3 regions of the Streptomyces sp. NPDC111606 genome follow, and region 1 is predicted to be linked to each of the others. Evidence: riboswitches for the same ligand, from Rfam matches in the RefSeq annotation. Region 1 holds a riboswitch; each other region holds the start of a gene.
What was found. Region 1 has a riboswitch for cobalamin ahead of ACZ7M7_RS11995 (ATP-binding cassette domain-containing protein). Riboswitches for the same ligand answer to the same signal wherever they lie in the genome.
Positions count from the first base shown of each region.

Region 1 (4,232 bases):
GACCCGTACCGGGGCAGCTCGGGCGGGAGCAGCGCGAGTTGCTGGAGGAGGACCGGGCCCTGGCTCCAGGGGCCGGCCTTGCACACGGTCCAGCCGTTCCAGTCGTACGTCGCCGGCGCCTCGTAGGTCGCGGACCAGCCGGCGAGGTCGGCGGCCGTGAGCGTGCCGGAGTGCCGTTCGCCGCTGGTGTCCATCGTGGGGCGCCCGGCCTGCCGTACGAGGGCCTCGGCGATGAAGCCGCTCCGCCACACCTCCCGCGCCGCCTCGATCTGCGCGACCCGGTCCCCGGCGCCGGAGGCCTCGTCGAGCAGGCGCTTCCAGGTGGCGGCGAGGGCGGGATTACGGAACAGCTCCCCGGGCCGGGGCGCCTTCCCGTCCCGCAGGTACACCTCGGCCGACGACGTCCACTCCGCCTCGAACAGCTCGCGCACGGTCTCGACGGTCTCGCCGACCCGCTCCACGGGCGCGTGCCCGTGTTCGGCGTAGCCGATGGCGTACTTGAGCACGTCGGCGAGCGTCCTGGTGCCGTGGTCCCGCAGCAGAAGCATCCAGGCGTCGAACGCGCCGGGCACGGCGGCGGCGAGCGGTCCGGTCCCGGGTACGAGGTCCAGCCCGAGCCCCCGGTAGTGCGCGACGGTCGCACCGGCGGGCGCCACGCCCTGCCCGCAGACCACCCGTACCTCGCCGCCCGCGGGGGCGATCAGGATCGGCACCTCACCGGCCGGGCCGTTGAGATGCGGCTCGACGACATGCAGCACGAACGCGCCCGCCACGGCGGCGTCGTACGCGTTGCCCCCACCCTCCAGCACGGCCATCGCCGACTGCGAGGCGAGCCAGTGGGTGGAGGACGCCATGCCGAACGTGCCTTGGAGCGTGGGGCGGGTCGTGAACATCGGGTCTGACACCTCGCTGTCGCGCGGATCGGTCCATCCGATCTTCAGGGACTACCCGTTCAGGGTTCAACCTTGCGGCCGGGGCCGGTTCGGTGTGGGTGGTGAGGGGCCCGTGAGCGGTCCTCCGATTCATCGTGCGCGCCTCGGCGGAGTGAAGGTGTAGAGGTCGAGCACGTCGGGGCAGGGAGCGACGCCGGGGCCGCCGGCCCGGACCCAGGTGACGATGTCCTCGGTGGCTTCCGGGTCGTTGACGAGGCCGAGCCAGACGGGGCGGCCGCCCGCGGCGCGGCCCGCGGCGGAGGGCTGGACGACGATCACATTGGCGTGTTCGCACACGCCGAGGCACTCGGAGACGCGCACCGGGGCGTTCTCGGCGAGTCGCGCGGTCTGCCGCGCGTGATCGACGCCGGGCACCTTCGGGGTCCCGCAGCAGCAGTCCCTGCACACCACGATCCGGCTGGGCACCGGTTGTTCCGGGGGTGTCCGCATGTCAGCACCGCCCCACGGGGCCGGCCGGCCGCAGGAAGCGGATCACCGGGCGGCCTGGGTCGTCGGTGACCCCGGCGCGGCAGAGGGTGTGCCAGGACCGGGCGGCCCGGTCGGTGAGTCCGGTGCGGGTGAGGGCCGCGGTGACGGCCTCGTCGTCGGCCGCGGTGGGTGGCGTCCAGGCACGGCGGTGCAGGAGGCGGCCGAGGGCGACGGCGTCGCGGACGGTCAGTTCGGTCCGGGTGTGGGCGTGCTGCTCGACGGTGGCGACACGGCGAGCCGTGGCGCGGCGGCCGACCTCGGGCAGCGGGCGCCCGTCCAGGGTGACGACCCCGGCGGTGGGGGCGAGGACCCCGGCGAGGAGTCTCAACAGCGTCGACTTGCCGGAGCCGTTGGGGCCGAGCAGGCCGACGGTCTTGACGGGGTAGCCCGCGGCGGCGGACTTCCCGGAGTCCTCGGTACTGCCGCTTCCCGAGCCACCGCACGCGGTCGGCAGGAGGGCGGGCGCGAGCAGCAGGGCAGCGGGACGGAGGGCAGAACGGTACACAGGCGTGCCTCGGTTGTCGGGGCTCGTACGCGGAGCCTGGCCTACGGACGTCCTCCTCGCGCGGGCGGGGAGGTGCCAGCAGGTCTTCGGACTCGGGTTCGTCCCGACGGGGCGCCTTCCCGGTCTCCCAGTGGCGTGCGTCTGTGCCCCGCCGGTCCCCCTCACCGCTGCGCGTCAGCTCCGGATTCGCACCGGATTCCCTGGCCTCGGGTGTGGCTCGACTGGCCCTCGGAGGCTATCAAGCCCGGCTTGTGGCCGGGTCGTTCGAGCGGGCACCCGGAGGGCCCGACAGGGCGCGGAGACCCAGGTCACAATCTGGAAGAGGGCAAGGTCACAGCCGTGCCCTCTGCTGCTCCTTTGATGATCTGACCTAGCATCCGAGCATGACGGTCCTGCCTGACGACGGGCTCTCGCTGGCCGCCGAGTTCCCTGACGCAACCCATGAGCAATGGCAACGCCTGGTGGAAGGCGTGCTGCGCAAGTCGGGCAAGGACGTCTCGGGCCCGGCTGCGGAAGACGCCCTGTCCACTGCGCTGGAGGACGGGCTGCGCACCCGCCCCCTGTACACCTCGCGCGATGCCGCGTCCGACTCCGGTCTGCCCGGATTCGCCCCCTTCGTCCGCGGCGGTCGCGCCGAGGGCAACACGGTGGGCGGCTGGGATCTGCGGCAGCGGCACACGGCGCTGACGGACGGCCTGGTGCTCGCCGACCTGGAGAACGGCGTCACCTCGCTCTGGCTGGTCCTCGGCGAGGGCGGCATCCCGGTGTCGTCGCTCGGCCGCGCCCTGGAGGGCGTCTACCTCGACCTGGCCCCTGTCGTCCTCGACGCCGGCGCCGACGTGGAGCCCGCCGCGCGGGAGCTGCTGCGGCAGTACGAGGCGCGGGGCGTCGCCAAGGAGGCGGCGCGCGGCAACCTCGGCGCCGACCCGCTCGGCCACGAGGCCCGTACGGGCACGTCCTCGGAGTGCGCGCCGGTCGCCTCCCTGGCGCGGCTGTGCGCCGAGGAGTACCCGGGACTGCGGGCGCTGGCCGTGGACGCGCTGCCGTACCACGAGGCCGGCGGCTCGGCCGCCCAGGAGCTGGGCTCCTCGCTGGCGACCGGCGTCGCGTATCTGCGTGAGCTCACCGAGGCGGGGCTGACCGCCGAACAGGCGTGTGCGCAGCTGGAGTTCCGGTACGCGGCCACCGCCGACCAGTTCCTGACGATCGCCAAGCTGCGCGCCGCGCGCCGGCTGTGGGCACGGGTGACCGAGGTCTGCGGGGCGCCCAGCGCTCAGGTGCAGCATGCCGTCACCTCGCCGGTGATGATGACGCGCCGGGACCCCTGGGTGAACATGCTGCGCACGACGGTGGCCACGCTGGCCGCCGGGGTCGGCGGCGCCGACGCCGTGACCGTGCTGCCCTTCGATCACGCGCTCGGCCTGCCGGACGCCTTCGCCCGGCGCATCGCGCGCAACACCTCGACCATCCTCATCGAGGAGTCGCACCTCGCCCGGGTGATCGACCCGGCGGGCGGTTCCTGGTACGTGGAGGCCCTCACCGACGAACTGGCCCGGGCGGGCTGGGAGTTCTTCCAGCGGATCGAGCAGGCGGGCGGCCAGGCGGCCGCGTTGCGCTCCGGGCAGCTGGGCCAGGACCTGGCGCAGACGTGGGAGGCCCGCACGGGCAAACTCGCCAAGCGGCGCGAACCCATCACCGGCGTCAGCGAGTTCCCGAACCTGACCGAGCCGCCCGTGGAGCGTGCGCCCGCGCCCGCGCCCCGGTCCGGGGGCCTCCCCCGGGTCCGCCGCGACGAGGCCTACGAGGCCCTGCGCGCCCGCTCCGACGCCCACCTGGTCGCCACCGGCGCCCGGCCCCGGATCTTCCTGGCCGCGCTCGGCCCGGCCGCCGCCCACACGGCGCGCCTCACCTTCGCCTCGAACCTCTTCCAGGCGGGCGGCGTCGAGCCGGTCACCGAGGGCACCTTCGAGGAGAGCGGTGCCACGGAGGTGTGCCTGTGCTCCAGTGACGCCCTCTACGAGGAGCAGGCCGCGACCGTGGCCGCCGAGTTCAGGTCGGCGGGCGCCACGCACGTGTTCCTCGCGGGCCGCCCCGGGCAGTACACCGATGTCGACAGTTACGTCTTCGCGGGCTGTGACGCCGTCGCCGTGCTGTCCGCCACCCTCGACCGCATGGGAGTGTCCTGATGGGAATCCCCGACTTCTCCGGGATCGAGCTGGGCACCCCGGCCGCCGGCGGCGGCGCCGACGAGTGGCGCACGGCCGTCAAGCAGGCCACGGGCGGGGACGAGCCCCTGTGGGAGACCC
Region 1 is NZ_JBVKBY010000003.1:48,463-52,694, reverse strand. Features, by position in the region: gene ACZ7M7_RS12005 (gamma-glutamyltransferase family protein) at 1-893, opposite strand, end outside; gene ACZ7M7_RS12000 ((2Fe-2S) ferredoxin domain-containing protein) at 1,023-1,382, opposite strand; partial or broken gene ACZ7M7_RS11995 (ATP-binding cassette domain-containing protein) at 1,465-1,803, opposite strand; cobalamin riboswitch at 1,987-2,167, opposite strand; gene ACZ7M7_RS11990 (methylmalonyl-CoA mutase family protein) at 2,310-4,112, shown strand; gene scpA (methylmalonyl-CoA mutase) at 4,112-4,232, shown strand, end outside.

Region 2 (4,232 bases), on a different contig from region 1:
CTCGGCGAGGTCGGCGGAGGCCTCGTAGGAGGCGAGCATGATGCGCTCGGCGATCCGGGTCGACAGGGCTTTCGCCTCGGCCGAGTCGAAGGGCAGGCGCAGTTTGAAGAAGACGTCCTGCAGGCCCATCGCGCCGAGTCCGACCGGCCGCCACTTGGCGTTCGACCGGCCCGCCTGCTCGGTCGGGTAGAAGTTGATGTCGACGACCCGGTCGAGGAACGTGACGGCCGTGCGGACGGTGGCGTCGAGCCGCTCCCAGTCGATGTCGCCGGTCATCGTGTTCACGAAGGCGCCGAGGTTGACCGACCCCAGGTTGCAGACCGCCGTCTCCCCGTCGTCCGTGACCTCCAGGATCTCCGTGCAGAGGTTGGAGGAGTGGACGACATGGCCCGGCAGGGCCGTCTGGTTGGCGGTGCGGTTGGCGGCGTCCTTGAAGGTCATCCAGCCGTTGCCGGTCTGCGCGAGGGTGCGCATCATGCGGCCGTACAGGTCACGGGCGGGGATGGTCTTCTTCGCGAGCCCGGCCGCCTCGGCCTTCCGGTACGCGGCGTCGAACTCGTCGCCCCACAGGTCGACGAGATCCGGCACGTCCGACGGCGAGAACAGCGACCACGGCTCGTCGGCGTTGACCCGGCGCATGAACTCGTCCGGGACCCAGTGCGCGAGGTTCAGGTTGTGCGTACGGCGGGCGTCCTCACCGGTGTTGTCGCGCAGCTCCAGGAACTCCTCGATGTCGGAGTGCCAGGTCTCCAGGTACACCGCGGCCGCGCCCTTGCGCCGGCCGCCCTGGTTCACCGCGGCGACCGAGGCGTCGAGGGTCTTCAGGAACGGGACGATGCCGTTGGAGTGCCCGTTGGTGCCGCGGATCAGCGAACCCCGGGAGCGGATACGGGAGTACGACAGCCCGATGCCGCCGGCGTGCTTGGAGAGGCGGGCGACCTGGTGGTAGCGGTCGTAGATGGAGTCCAGCTCGTCCTTGGGGGAGTCGAGGAGGTAGCAGGACGACATCTGGGGATGCCGGGTGCCGGAGTTGAAGAGGGTGGGGGAGGAGGGGAGGTAGTCGAGGCGGCTCATGAGCCCGTAGAGCGCGGCGACTTCGTCCACCGACCGGGCGGTGTCGTCCTCGGCGAGACCGGCGGCGACGCGCAGCATGAAGTGCTGGGGCGTCTCGACGACCTTGCGGGTGATGGGGTGCCGCAGAAGGTACCGGCTGTGCAGGGTGCGCAGGCCGAAGTAGCCGAAGCGGTCGTCGGCGTCGGTGTCGACCAGGGCGTCGAGGCGGGCCGCGTGCAGCCGCACGAACTCGGCGGTCCGGTCGGCGATGAGGCCCTCACGGTGCCCGACCGCGACCGATCCGGTGAAGGACGTGACGCCCTGCGAGGCGGCCTCGGCGGCGATGGAGAGGGTCAGCAGCCGGGCGGCGAGCCTGCTGTAGGCGGGGTCCTCGGAGATCAGGCCGGCCGCCGCCTCGGTGGCCAGCTCGCGCAGCTCCGCCTCGTCCGCGAACGCGGACCGGCCGCGCAGCGCGGCGGCGGCGACCCGGCCGGGGTCGGCGTCGGGGAGGTCGGCGGTCAGCTCGGTCAGGGTCCGCAGCAGATCGGCACCGTGGCCCGTAGGGTCTCCGTTGAGGGTGGTGGTGGGAGACGGGTGGGCGGTTCCCGGAGCGTCCTCGTCCGTGGGGACGGTAGGAACGGCTGAGGCCGGGTCTGCTGGCGCGATGGTCACGTGGGGGCTCTCCCTCGCTCGGCACGAGGGCCTCGGCGAGGGCAGGGGGCAGCACACGAGCGCACACGGCGTCGCGTCCACCGGCCCATTCCACGAGGCCCGGACGTCGGGCGCACCGGCCGGGTGGCCGGGCGCGCTGTCGGCAGGTCCTCGGACTGACTCCTGCGCACGCCGGTTCCGGGAACAGACATGCACAAGTACACCGTTGCGGGACAGTTCCGGATTCGCACCGGATTCCCCTGCGACGACAGCGAGCATGAGCATACATCTTGTGCTCACCCGCCACGCCACCCCCAGATGTTGTGTCGTGCTGGTTTCAGAGCGTCAACTTGTAGGTGAGGAGAGTGATGTCGGCGAGCATCCGGATCTCGCCCCTCGCCGGGGCGCGCATGCCGGCCATGGGGCCGCCGGGTTGCGGGGAGTTCCGGGAGTGCTTCCATGGAGATAGGTGTCGGCGCCCCGCGGTCGCTCCGTTTCGAGAGCCTTTCTCGGAAGGAGACGAACTATGACGAGGGTCGTCGGCAGTCCGCCCGGCAAGAAGCGGCCGCGCAACGCGCCGATGGCGACGCTGGCTCCGAGACGGGCGGCCAACCGGGTCAGGCAGGGGTTCGTGGGCCACCGGCACAGGCTGACCATGCGCCTGGAGGCCCGCGGCGGCACCACCCGCCCCAAGAAGTGGCGCCGGTGGTTCACCTACACCAACGTCACCCGGGCCATCTGGACGGTGGCCGCGCTCACCCTGTTCGCCTGGGTGGTGGAGGGCCTGTACATCCTGATCTCGAGCAACACGACCGGCTTCGAGCGGTGGCGGCAGGGCAACCCCGGATTCGAGACGGTCCTGCGCTTCGTCGGCCCGGTGCTCGCCGCGTCGATCGCCGCCACACTCTTTCTGTTCTGGTGGTACCGGTGGACCAAGCGGCGCTATCTCGCCAAGGCACGGGACGACCCTCACCGACTGGTGCTCACCGCAGGCCCGGACACCGCCGAGATCGTGGGCCGCGAGGAGATCGCCCAGGTCATCGCCGAACGGCTGCGGGAGCGCGCCACCCGACGGCCCTATCTGCTGGTCGGCGGTGTCGGCGTGGGCAAGACCGCCGTCCTGGTACGCCTCACCGAACTGCTGGCGGAGCAGAACGCCGTACCCGTGCCGATCCGGCTGCGGGACGCGAACGGCGGCGACCTGAACTTCGAACGCATGGCCAAGCAGCGCTTCATCGACGAGGCGCCCCGGGGCATCCTCGCGCGCGGCAAGACCGAGCGGGTCTGGCAGCAACTCCTCGCCGACGACAAACCGGTCGTCATCGCCGACGGCCTGGAGGAGGCTCTGCTCGGCGACGGCGTCGAACAGAACCGGGACAACATCATCCGGCGGGCCATCGAGCGCGCCTACGAGGAGAAGCTGCCCCTCGTCATCGCCTCCCGTCCGCACAGCCCGCTGGAGAGCACCCCGGCCGCGATCGTGGAGCTGGAACCGCTCAGCGAGGAGGAGGCACTGCGGTTCGTCCAGGCACGCGTCCCGGAGACGGACGAACGCCGCGTGGACTGGATCGTGGAGACGGCGGAGGTGACCGAGTCGCCCGTCTACCTCCAGATCGCCCGCGAACTGCACCGCCACGGCGCCCTGGAGCACGACCGGCCCGACAACGACCCGCAGCACATGAACACCCGCAGCCGCGACCGCGGCATGCTGCGGCTGTGGCTGCTGGAGACCTGGGACGAGGCGCTGTGCCAGGGCAGGCTGCGCCGGGACGTCGCGTTGAGCCGGCAGGAACGCCGCGACGCCCTCGAAGTGGTCTCCGCCCTGGCCTGTGTGGGACTGCTCCAGGACAAGCTGGAGGTCGGCCTCGGGGAACTGCTCGACTCGGACGTCCACCCCGGCCCGATGCGACGCGCGCAGGCCCGCGCCGAGCACCTGTGGGCCGGGGGACGCGCCTTCGACCGGTACGGCAGGCACGGGAACGTCTTCTCCGAGTGGCACCGGCAGCAGATCTGGGACGTGCTGTGCCGACGGATCGGCCCGGACGAGAGGAGGCGGTTGCGCGGCGGCAACATGGACCAGTGCCGCGCCGCCCTCGCCCGGATCGCACGCAATGCGAATAGGCTCGGACTGGTGGAGGGCTTCGAGCGCAAGGTCCGTTTCCCGCACAGCATCATCCAGGCCTACTTCGGCTACCGCGTGCTGCGGCAGCTCGGCGAGCGGGGCGCCGGCGAGCTCGTCGAGCAGGTGCTCCAGCCGCCCGGGCCCAGCCGTGAACTGCTCATGGCCCTGGTGCTGTTGTCGCGCCGCCGGGCGGCGCGGGTCCGGGCCCGCCGGGAAGGTGTACGGGCCGAGGTGACGAAGGAGCTCGAGGAACGGCTCCGCCGCTCACGGGTGCGGGGGCACACCCTGGCCCACCGGCTCTGCAGGGCCGCGGAACGCCGCACGGACGATCCGAAGGCGCTCGACCTCTACGCGGCCGCCGTGGAGATCGAGAGCGTGGAGGACGTTCCGCGGCTGCTGGGCGACA
Region 2 is NZ_JBVKBY010000002.1:631,623-635,854, forward strand. Features, by position in the region: gene ACZ7M7_RS10735 (ribonucleoside-diphosphate reductase subunit alpha) at 1-1,725, opposite strand, end outside; cobalamin riboswitch at 1,850-1,989, opposite strand; gene ACZ7M7_RS10740 (NACHT domain-containing protein) at 2,231-4,232, shown strand, end outside.
Region 2: linked by a shared signal. The riboswitch ahead of ACZ7M7_RS10735 (ribonucleoside-diphosphate reductase subunit alpha) and the one ahead of ACZ7M7_RS11995 (ATP-binding cassette domain-containing protein) in region 1 are both predicted to bind cobalamin.

Region 3 (4,232 bases), on a different contig from region 1:
CACCGACCGCCACGGCCAGGGTGAGCAAGCCGCCGATCGCACGCTTCCGGTTGGCCATGTGTGCTTCCCCCTGACTGTGAGCGCTGTCGTGGCAGGGAGTGCCGTGTGCTCCGCCTCCCTGTGCCCGTTTCGTGTCCCACGATGGCTGCCCGGGGGCGGGAGGCGCGATGGGGGGATCAACCGGATCGGTGGTGGGGTTAACCCCCTGCTGCCGGGCTCGACGTCGAGGATCTGCCGGGGAGCGGAACGCGCGCCCCCTCCCCGGCACCTCGCTCCCGCTGTCAGGACCCGGAGAGCTCCTCACGGACCGTGCGGGCCGCGGTGACCAGGTTCTCCAGGGAGGCGCGGGTCTCGGGCCAGCCGCGGGTCTTCAGGCCGCAGTCCGGGTTGACCCAGAGCCGTTCGGCGGGGATGGCCTTGAGGCCGGTGCGCAGCAGGGACGCGGCCTCCTCGGCGCTGGGGACGCGCGGGGAGTGGATGTCGTACACGCCGGGGCCGGCCTCGCGCGGGTAGCCGTGGGCGGCGAGTTCCCGGGCGACCTGCATGTGCGAGCGGGCGGCCTCCAGGCTGATGACGTCGGCGTCGAGGTCGTCGATGGCCTGGACGATGTCACCGAATTCGGCGTAGCACATGTGGGTGTGGATCTGCGTGTCCGGACGCACTCCGCTCGTGCTGAGCCGGAACGCCTCCGTCGCCCAGGCCAGGTAGGCCGGGTGGTCGGCGGAGCGCAACGGCAGGGTCTCGCGCAGCGCGGGTTCGTCGACCTGGATGACCGAAGTCCCGGCCGCCTCCAGGTCGCCCACCTCGTCGCGCAGGGCCAGGGCGACCTGCCGGGCCGTATCTCCCAGTGGCTGGTCGTCGCGGACGAAGGACCAGGCGAGCATGGTGACCGGGCCGGTGAGCATGCCCTTGACCGGGCGGTCGGTGAGGGACTGGGCGTACTGGGTCCAGCGCACCGTCATCGGCTCGGGGCGGGAGATGTCGCCGGCCAGGATCGGCGGACGGACGTAACGGGTGCCGTAGGACTGGACCCAGCCGTGCTGCGTGGCGAGGTAGCCGGTGAGCTGCTCGGCGAAGTACTGGACCATGTCGTTGCGTTCGGCCTCGCCGTGCACCAGGACGTCGATCCCGGTCTTCTCCTGGAAGGAGATGACCTCCTGGACCTCGGCCTTGATGCGCTCCTCGTACCCAGCGGCGTCGATGCGCCCACCGCGCAGGTCGGCGCGTGCGGTGCGCAGTTCGCCGGTCTGCGGGAAGGAGCCGATGGTGGTGGTCGGCAGCAGGGGAAGGCCGAGGTGGGCGCGCTGAGCGGCGGCACGTTCGGAGTACGGCCGGGAGCGGCGGGCGTCGGCCTCGGTGACGGCGGCGGCGCTGGCGCGGACGGCCGGGTCACGGGTGATCGGCGAGCCGGCGCGGGACGCCAGGTCGGCCCGGTTGGCGGCGAGTTCGGCCGCGATGGTGTGGGTGCCCTGGGCAAGGCCCTTGGCGAGGGCGACGATCTCGGCGGTCTTCTGCTTCGCGAAGGCCAGCCAACGCAGGACCTGTGGCTCGATGTCCCGCTCCAGGCCCGTGTCCAGGGGCACATGGAGGAGGGAGCAGGAGGCGGCCACGTCGACCCGGTCCGCCAGCCCGAGCAGGGTGCCGAGGGTGGACAGGGACTTCTCCAGGTCGTTGACCCAGATGTTGCGGCCGTTGACCACGCCGGCGACCAGCCGCTTGCCGGGCAGCCCGCCCACGGCGGCGAGTGCGTCGAGGTTGGCGGCGGCGGACTCGGTGAAGTCCAGGGCCAGCCCGTCGACCGGGGCCTTGGCCAGCACGGGCAGGGCGTCGCCGAGCCGGTCGAAGTACGAGGCAACCAGCAGCTTCGGACGGTCGGGGAGGGCACCGAGATCACGGTAGGCGCGCTCGGCGACATTCAGCTCGGCCGGGGTGCGGTCCTGGACGAGTGCGGGTTCATCGAACTGTACCCACTCGGCGCCGGCCGCGCGCAGGTCGGCGAGGACCTCGGCGTACACCGGCAGCAGGCGGTCCAGGAGGGTGAGGGGCTCGAAGTCCGCGGGCACACCGGGGGCGGGCTTGGCCAGCAGCAGGTAGGTGACCGGGCCGACCAGGACGGGGCGGGCGGTCAGGCCCAGCGCCAGGGCCTCCGTCAGCTCGGCGACCTGCTTGGCCGAGTCGGCCGTGAAGACGGTGTCCGGGCCCAACTCCGGCACCAGGTAGTGGTAGTTCGTGTCGAACCACTTCGTCATCTCCAGCGGCGCCACGTCCTGTGTGCCGCGCGCCATGGCGAAGTAACCGTCGAGGGTGTCGGCCGTGACGGCGTCCCGGTGGCGCTCGGGGATCGCGCCGACCATGACGGTGGTGTCCAGGACGTGGTCGTAGTACGAGAAGTCGCCTGTCGGGACCTCGTGGATGCCGGTCTCGGCGAGCTGTTGCCAGTTGGCGGCGCGCAGTTCGGCGGCGGTGGAGCGGAGAGCGTCGGCGGTGACGCGGCCGTTCCAGTAGCCCTCGATCGCCTTCTTCAGTTCCCGGTTCGCGCCCTGGCGGGGGTAGCCGTACACGGTGGCCCGTGCTGCCGCGGCTGCGGACTTGCTGGTCACGGAGATCTCCTTCGCGAGATGAATCCCTGAGATCCCGGCGACGGGACGAGAGCGCGAAGGGGTGACGAACCGGACGGAACCGACCCCGCGCGGCAAAACCGCGGTCGTCCGCCTGGTATGTACGCCGACCCGCCCTCGAGGTCACCGAGATCTCCATGCGCGGAATGGTCCGCGCACGGGCAGTTGGCAGGTCTTCGGACTCGCGGGCACGTCCTCCTGACCGGAGGACACCTACTGGCCGTCGCTTCCCAGGCCCTTTCGTCGGGCCAAGTGCTCATGACGGCGGTCGTTCCCACTCACCGCTGCGGGGCAGTCCCGGATTCCCACCGGGTTCCCTCTTGCGACGCATCCCACCTGGCGGGCGGGGCGAACCAGCTGCACCGGCCAGCCTACGGGGTGGCATCTCGGAGGGAAGGAAGGCGTCCGTCATTCGGATGGTGAAATGGGACACCCGAGTGCCGGGAGTGCCTGGCGCGCCCGGGGCGCGCAACGCCACGGGGCGGGAAGCGCGCCGCATACGCGCTTCCCGCCCTTCCCCTGTGTCCACCGCGCGGGAACCCTCATTCCCGGCGGCGACGCGGGCCCCTCAGCCCGCGTCGTACCAGGCCCTCAGTCCTGGTCGTAGATATGGAACCCGCGGCCGGTCTTCCGGCCGAGCAGCCCCGCCTCCACCATCCGCTGGAGCAACGGGGGAGGGGCGTAAAGGGGTTCCCTGAACTCGTCGTAGAGCGACTCGGCGATCGAGGCGACGGTGTCGAGGCCGATCAGGTCCGCGAGCCTGAGCGGGCCCATGGGGTGGGCGCAGCCCAGCTCCATGCCGGTGTCGATGTCGGCGGCGGTGGCGAAGCCGGACTCCGCCATCCGGACCGCGGACAGCAGGTACGGGACGAGCAGGGCGTTGACGACGAAACCTGCCCGGTCCTGGGAGCGGATCACGGTCTTTCCGAGCGTGCGGGTCGCGAAGTCCTCGACCGCGGTGGTCGTCGCCTGCGACGTGTGCAGTGAGGTCACGATCTCGACCAGCGGCAGCACCGGCACCGGGTTGAAGAAGTGCAGGCCCACCACCCGGTCCGCCCGGCCGGTCGCCATGCCGAGCCGCATGACGGGGAGTGAGGAGGTGTTGGTCGCCAGTACCGCCTCGGGGTCTTCGACGATTTTGTCCAGGGCGGCGAAGACCTCGGTCTTGGCCGCCGGGTTCTCGATGACGGCCTCGACGACGAGTTGCCGGTCGGCGAGATCGTCCAGGCTGCCGCTGAAGTCCATGCGGGCGAGCGTGTCCCGCGCCGCGGCCTCCTCCAGCTTGCCGCGGCGCACGGCGCGGTCGAGTGACGCCGCCACGCGGTCCCGCGCGGCGCGGGCCGCGACCGCGTCCACTTCGCAGATCACCGTGTCGAGTCCGGCCCGTGCGCACACCTCGGCGATCCCGGCCCCCATCTGCCCGCCGCCGACCACCCCGATGCGCTGGATGCTCCCGCTCACGCCCCGGCCTCCGTCCGCTGCACGAGGTGCCGCGTGTATGCGTCCGGGGTGAAGAACAGCGGCAACTCGCCCGCCAGCGCGGTACGTTCGAACAGGGCACGGATCTCGTCGACGGGCGCCCACGGGTACTCGGCGCCGAGCGCGACGACCTCG
Region 3 is NZ_JBVKBY010000004.1:262,559-266,790, reverse strand. Features, by position in the region: gene ACZ7M7_RS16575 (serine hydrolase domain-containing protein) at 1-58, opposite strand, end outside; gene metE (5-methyltetrahydropteroyltriglutamate--homocysteine S-methyltransferase) at 282-2,600, opposite strand; cobalamin riboswitch at 2,781-2,978, opposite strand; gene ACZ7M7_RS16565 (3-hydroxybutyryl-CoA dehydrogenase) at 3,210-4,079, opposite strand; gene aceB (malate synthase A) at 4,076-4,232, opposite strand, start outside.
Region 3: linked by a shared signal. The riboswitch ahead of metE (5-methyltetrahydropteroyltriglutamate--homocysteine S-methyltransferase) and the one ahead of ACZ7M7_RS11995 (ATP-binding cassette domain-containing protein) in region 1 are both predicted to bind cobalamin.